Regions from separate parts of the Spirosoma endbachense genome, predicted to be linked through region 1. Evidence: riboswitches for the same ligand, from Rfam matches in the RefSeq annotation. Region 1 holds a riboswitch; each other region holds the start of a gene.
What was found. Region 1 has a riboswitch for S-adenosylmethionine ahead of GJR95_RS32850 (SusC/RagA family TonB-linked outer membrane protein). Riboswitches for the same ligand answer to the same signal wherever they lie in the genome.
Positions count from the first base shown of each region.

Region 2: linked by a shared signal. The riboswitch ahead of GJR95_RS21095 (homoserine O-acetyltransferase family protein) and the one ahead of GJR95_RS32850 (SusC/RagA family TonB-linked outer membrane protein) in region 1 are both predicted to bind S-adenosylmethionine.
Region 3: linked by a shared signal. The riboswitch ahead of GJR95_RS22605 (YceI family protein) and the one ahead of GJR95_RS32850 (SusC/RagA family TonB-linked outer membrane protein) in region 1 are both predicted to bind S-adenosylmethionine.

Region 1 covers NZ_CP045997.1:8,062,388-8,064,654, reverse strand. The annotation lists gene GJR95_RS32850 (SusC/RagA family TonB-linked outer membrane protein) at 1-1,291, opposite strand, end outside; SAM riboswitch class I at 1,588-1,687, opposite strand; gene GJR95_RS32845 (YeiH family protein) at 1,872-2,267, opposite strand, start outside.
Region 2 covers NZ_CP045997.1:5,232,002-5,234,268, reverse strand. The annotation lists gene GJR95_RS21105 (polysaccharide deacetylase family protein) at 1-90, shown strand, start outside; gene GJR95_RS21100 (DUF721 domain-containing protein) at 171-497, opposite strand; SAM riboswitch class I at 687-805, shown strand; gene GJR95_RS21095 (homoserine O-acetyltransferase family protein) at 983-2,041, shown strand; gene GJR95_RS21090 (GDSL-type esterase/lipase family protein) at 2,243-2,267, shown strand, end outside.
Region 3 covers NZ_CP045997.1:5,597,307-5,599,573, forward strand. The annotation lists gene GJR95_RS22600 (glycoside hydrolase family 3 N-terminal domain-containing protein) at 1-604, opposite strand, end outside; SAM riboswitch class I at 960-1,059, shown strand; gene GJR95_RS22605 (YceI family protein) at 1,344-2,045, shown strand; gene GJR95_RS22610 (dipeptidase) at 2,117-2,267, shown strand, end outside.

The DNA of each region.
Region 1 (2,267 bases):
CTGTATTATAGACGGGTACATTTGGTGGCAGGGCGATGGCCAGGCGGGCTGCCGAGACCAGCAGGAAGGTCGTATTGGGGGTTGACCCCGAGTAGGGCGACAGATTGAAACTGGTATTATAGGAAACGCTCGCTTTCAGTTTCAGCCAGTTTGTAATGTCCTGATCGATATTAAATCGGGCACCTTTCCGGTTAAAATCATTTCCTTTCAGAATTCCCTGCTGCTTGGTGTAGTTGGCAGAGAAATAATAGGTCGTTGATTTTGTACCACCCGATACGCTGATATTGTGGCTTTGCGATACCCCCGTCCGGTAGATGTAATCGTACCACCGGGTGTCGATAGGAGAACCATCGGGATTATTATTCTGAAAGAAAAGTGCCGATGCAACATTGTCGTTGTTCTGATTACCGCCCAGAATCTTGGCATTCAAAACAGCTTCATTCTTGATGGCGATGTATTGTTCAGCGTTCAATAGCTTGGGTAGCCGAACCGTTTCGGAAGAGCCAACCCAGGTCTCATAGCTGATCCGTGGCTTCCCTTCTTTTCCGCGCTTGGTGGTGATCAGCAACACACCCGCAGCAGCCCGTGAACCGTAAATGGAAGTCGAAGCGGCATCTTTCAGCACATCGATCGATTCAATATCGGCGGGATTGATGTCGCCGAGCGGGTTGTTGGGTACAGCCGTACTAGCCGACACATTTCCCGTATTGATAGGAATACCATCGACCACAACCAGTGGATACGAACTCAGCGAGATTGAATTTACTCCGCGAATCCGGATCACGGGCGGATTGTTGAGTACGCCATTGGGCTGCGCAATACTTACTCCGGCGGCCCGCCCCTGAAGGGCCTGATCGAAACTTTGTACGGGTTGTTGTTTGATCGCGTCGCCGTTGACCCGCACAGCCGATCCCGTAAATTCGGCTTTTGTCTGCGTACCATAGCCAACCACCATCACTTCGCTGAGTTGCTTCGTATCGGCACTCAGATCAATTGAAAAAGCTGTTCGGCCCTGTACGGGTTGCTCCACAGATGAATAGCCAATGAATGAGAAAATCAGGGTTGCGTTTGAGGGAGCGTTCAATTTAAATCGTCCTTCCTGGTCAGATGTTGTGCCTGTGGTTGTCCCCTTCACTACAACAGATACTCCGGACAACCCTTCTCCGGTTGCTTTGTCCCTGATTGTTCCAGAAACCGACTGTCCCTGGGCTAGAGCATTTTGTGAAAGCCATAAAAGGGCAATGCTCAAATGCAGTAAGCGGTAAAACGTGCGTAAAACTTTGTGTGTCATGGTGTTTGTGTCTAGACCGTAAACTGGTGGTGAGTTCACAGGAATAATTATTAATACATATATTCTATATATTAAGTAGAATATATTGATACAGAATAAATCAGCGGGAGCTATTTAGCCGACGTATCGAGATGGAGTTACGAATAATCAATCAACAGTACAGCCAATAGATCATTGGTCCGCCAATCAACAAAGGCAACAACAGAATTGTAGAGCCAAATTGCGTGAATTCCTGATTCTACAGGAGCCGGAAGAAGATGTTTGGGTAATCATGCCTGTCCGCCGGAGCGGGTGTAAATTTATAGTTCCTAACCAATTAGGCAGGTTAGCACGGTTTCCAACTGGAACGTTGCTAAGGGTTCAATGAGCCTGTCTCTCCCCCTTTCGGTATAAATCCACAGCTACTTTGCAGGTAGTAAGTGTAAGACGATTCAAATATAGAGCCTCTGTTTTCAAAAAAGCAACAAATTCCTATATAATCTATAAGAAAAGAATACTTTTCTTGAAAATTTACTACTTCACCCGCTGGTCAGCGTAGAATTTACTGCAATCGGGCCAGCATCCAGCCCGATCGTAAAGCTTACCGAAACAGAAAATACGCGATTATTAGCGTGATAAAAATATTGAATGTCTGGGCAATCAAAAAGGCGTAAAGCGGTCGGCGATTGTCGGCTTTGAACAGATCCGCAAAGCGGGTTTCAAGGCCAATGCTGGTGAAGGCCAGCGCAAACCATAGTCCCTGAAGGCTTTTTAGACTTCCTTTTACGCTGTCTACCGTTTCCGCATCCAACACAAAAGAAAACAGCAATGATGCTCCCAGAAAGCCCAGAATAAACTTCGGAAATCGCTCCCAGATGACGCCCAAAGTTGGTTTACTGGTCTGCACATCGGCAGACTGGTTTTTAGTATAGGTCCAGTATACGCTAATGGCAAAAGCGGCCACGCCCAGCAACACATTCTGCGAAAATTTGACAAT
Region 2 (2,267 bases), 2.8 Mb from region 1:
TTACTTGACCGGGTTGAGGCACTACTTCGCTATTTAAAGCCACAAGGCGAGTTTAGCACAATGCACGAATTTGCCAGCTCCTTATCGTAAGAAGTCTGCCAGGATTTTTTAAAACCGAAAAAGGCATTACTGACCAGTAATGCCTTTTTCGGTTTTAAAATCTAACTTATTCAGATAAATACCACGTCATCGATAACATCGGTACCCATGTCTTTATTAACAAGTTGAATTAGTTTCTGCTTGGCATTGACGAGTTCGTTACGCAGGGGAGCCGAAGCGATCTCGATATGTAATTTTCGGTCCCTAACGTAGAGACGGTTTGTTCGCGATGCAATCGTTGGCCCCATCATACGTCCCCAAAAGGCTTCGAGGTACGTTTCGTTGAAGCGAGTCTGAAGTTGATACGCTTTCAGCAACTGCCCGATTGCATCCTTCACAGTTGTAGTTCCGGCTACTCGGGTAGCATTCTCACGGTTGTAACGGTAGGATTGATTCATTGGGGGGGTGTCTTCGCCACAAAAGTAAATATCCGCCCGATTAAATAAACCTTACTCGACAACGAAGTCAAAAAAAATAAGGCAACGGTCAGAAAATAGAGTCTGTGTTTGGATTGGCGCGCTTTGGCTAGTATACTTGCGGTATCAAGTCAATTGCCAGACGTCAATCATTTCATACCGACGTCAATTGATTTATAAAGAAGCGAGGAGAGATCAGGCTCTGTGAATCGCTGGCAACCTACCACATGGCAAGGTGCTAACTCCTGCCTAAAGCAACCGCAAAAGCGGACGGTTAGGGACTATAAATCGTTTATTCACATGCGCTACAAACGGCACTGTATGCCCTACGAGGCCTACTAAGCATCACTCACCTCATCGCACCGCTAACCGGGAGTGGTTTTGTGCGGTTCCATATGTTTATGGTTTTCAGCGTAGTTATGCCTCCATAATTCCTGAAAACGTTAGGGCAGAAAACGCATTATCCATTGGACATCCATTATTTTAACTATAAATATTCGTTCCCGCTTGAGTCGGGAGAAAGCTTACCGGGTTTTCGGTTAGCTTACACGACACGCGGTACATTGAACAGCGATGGATCTAACGTTGTCTGGATTTGTCATGCTTTGACTGGTAATGCCGACCCCGGCGACTGGTGGAATGGCATGGTAGGGCCAGGCAAATATTTTAATCCCGATACCGACTTCATCGTCTGTGCCAATATTCTCGGTTCCTGTTATGGCTCGACCGGGCCGCTCTCAGTCAATACAACTACAGGGAAACCCTTCTACCATGATTTCCCGACAATTACAATCCGCGATATGGTTGAAGCGCTGGACTTGTTACGGCAGGAGCTGGGTATCGATAAAATTCATACCTGTATTGGTGGATCTGTTGGCGGAGAACAAGCCGTTGAATGGGCAATTCTGCGCCCGAATCTAATCGAAAATCTGGTTCTGATTGCTGTCAGCGCGGTAGCATCGCCCTGGTGTATTGCCTTCAATGAAGCGCAGCGTATGGCTATTGAAGCCGACCCTACCTGGATCGAACAACGCGACGATGCAGGCATGTCGGGGATGAGGGCCGCTCGGGCTATGGCCATGATTTCTTATCGTAACTACGATACATATGGCTTTACGCAGGCTCTCGATAACAATGAACAACTCGATGGCTACAAAGCGGCTGGCTATCAACGCTATCAGGGAGAAAAAATAGCCGATCGATTTAATGCCTTTACGTACTGGACACTGTCGAAAGTAATGGATTCGCACAATGTCGGCCGAAACCGAGGTAGCATTCTGAACGCACTCAACCAGATAAAAGCTCGCGCTCTGGTAGTTGGTATTCGTTCCGATTTGCTGTTTCCAACAGCCGAACAGCAGTTTTTGGCCCGGCATATTCCGAATGCCGTCTACGAAGAGATTGATTCCCTATATGGCCACGACGGCTTTCTGATCGAATTCCGGCCATTGGGCAGCATTCTCCGGAAATGGATGGCTTCAGCCGCATCTGATTCAAACAAAATGGCCGAAACAGTAAAAAAGTAACGCATTATTCCTTCATTAGCATGAAGCTTTCTTCAACGAGCGGGTAGCATCACTGAAAAAAATTATTCTATAATGCCTAAAGGGTTCATAAAGATTAGACAACACATTTGTCAGCTTATGAGTTAACCCATTCTGGTGCAGTAATCTACCCATGCGGGTTGTAAGAAGCCATTAGGCAACCCTTAATCATACAATAACCAGATGGTCTGGTACGAAGACGACGTTC
Region 3 (2,267 bases), 2.5 Mb from region 1:
GCATATAGGCAAGGGCTTTACGTGCAACCGCATATTTATCTTCGCCAAAAGATCGAAAGTTAATAACCGGGTTATTGGGATTATTATTGACATCGACCGAAGGGGCAAAGTTGACATGAACACCTAACCGGCGGGCCTGTTTAGCCAGATTTGCGCCCATGGTGTAGATGAGCGAATCGTTGCCCTGCATGGCTCCGAGTGTCATCTGGTAGGGATAGCGAACCGTACTATCCAACCGCATGGCCAGCCCCCACTCGGCGTCCATCGCAATTAAAAGGGGGACTGTCGAAAGTGCCTGTAACCGATTGGTGAGTTTTGCCTGCCGGATTGGCCCTCCCTGAAACATGACTACTCCGCCAAGCTTATAGGTTCTAACCAGATTTACGAGCGAATCTTCATAGGTGGGTTTTCGGTTCGAGTAGCCCGAAACCATGATCAACTGACCGATGCGTTCATCGGGTGTCAGCGTTGCAAAGACGGAGTCGGCCCAGCGGTTCTGACTGGCATTCAGTTGCAGGAAAGAAGGAGTTGTTGACTGCGAAAAAGCCTTTGTGAGAAAAATAACGTTGATGAAAGTAATAATCAGGAGCCGACAATAAGGCATGAGCGAAAAAATTGGGTCGTGAAGGGTCAAAAATACGAAAAGCTCCGCTACAACACACTCTTTACAACTTGCTCTATATGCTGGATTAATTTACTGGAGGGTTTAAATCTGTATTTGTATCGCTTCTGTAAACAAAATTGCGCGGGCCAAACGAACGGTTCGACCTACACGATTTATTCACCGGCAACGAATAGCCGGTTTTGGTGCCTTCTGATTTCAGGTTTACGTAAAGTGAAAGCATCTATTCATTGAAGAATTAAAAAAATAACAAAATCTATAGGAGAAGTTTGCTTTTCTGGAAACGAGTCATTTATCTTTGAACCGTCTTACACTTACTACCTGCAAAGTAGCTGTGGATTTATACCGAAAGGGGGAGAGACAGGCTCATTGAACCCTTAGCAACTTGCCAGTTGGCGATAGTGCTAACCTGCCTACTTCGTTAGGAACTATAAATTTACATTCCATGATTACGCACGCCCAACGCTGCTTTTCTCGTTTTTCCGGAGCAGCCCGCTCCATGAGCCCAATATCCTGCTTTTGTTGCCATTGAGTCATTTTGTTCGGCTGGCTTCGCTCTAGTCAGTAAATTCTATTTATTGATGAGCAGCAAGAAGGCTATTTTCAATTTTATTCTATTAAATCTATGGAATAAATATCTTTATAGGGAAATGACGAAAAACACAAGTAACGATACCAGCTAGATACGCCTGCATACCTTGCCGAATACACGCCACGAGCCATGACACTCAATGTACCGGCTCATCAAAAAACCAAAACTAAATACCTGAAAATACCGCTTCGGCGGATCGATATGAAAAAGACAATTCAACTCCTGTTTGGCCTGATGGCCCTCTCGCTGGTTTCGGTGGCAAATCCAACTCCGCCAAAAGCGAAAGAAGTCACGTATAAAGTCGATACCCAACAAAGCCGACTCGTCTGGACAGGTAAAAAAGTAACCGGTGAGCATACGGGACTGGCTCCAATCAGTAGCGGTTCGCTGTTGCTGGCAGGAGACAGGCTGAAAAGTGGTACGTTCGAGGTTAATCTGAAGGCATTGACCGTGAGTGATTTAACCGATGCTGATAAAAATGCCAAGCTGGTAGGACACCTGAAAAATGACGACTTTTTCGGGGTTGAAAAGTATCCGACGGCTCGATTGGCAATTGCGTCGGTAACGCCAACAGGCGACGGCAAATATAGTCTAGAGGGGAAATTGACCATCAAAGGCATTACGCACGACATCAAATTTCCGGCTCAGCTCAAAACAGAGAGTGGCAAGCTGACGGCAACGGCCAAATTGACAGTTGACCGGACTAAATACGGCATCAATTATGGCTCAAAGAGCTTCTTCGAAACCATTGGCGACAAAGCGATTTACGACGACTTCACACTCGATGTAACGGTGGTAGCCATACCGTCGAATGCTGTAGCGAGTCGGTAAGACTATAATTGGGTTATTGTTACGTGTCCACTTCATCAACAACTAGAAATCAAATTTCATCAATCCTCACTATGAAACCTTCCCCGTTTTTCACCACCGGACTCGCCTGGTCGTTAGCCCTTGGGCTTACGGCCAGTGCACAGCAAGTTCCGGTCAAATCAGACTCTCTAACCGATGCGGTCGTGCGTCGGGTGCATAAATACGCCCTAACCATCGATCCGC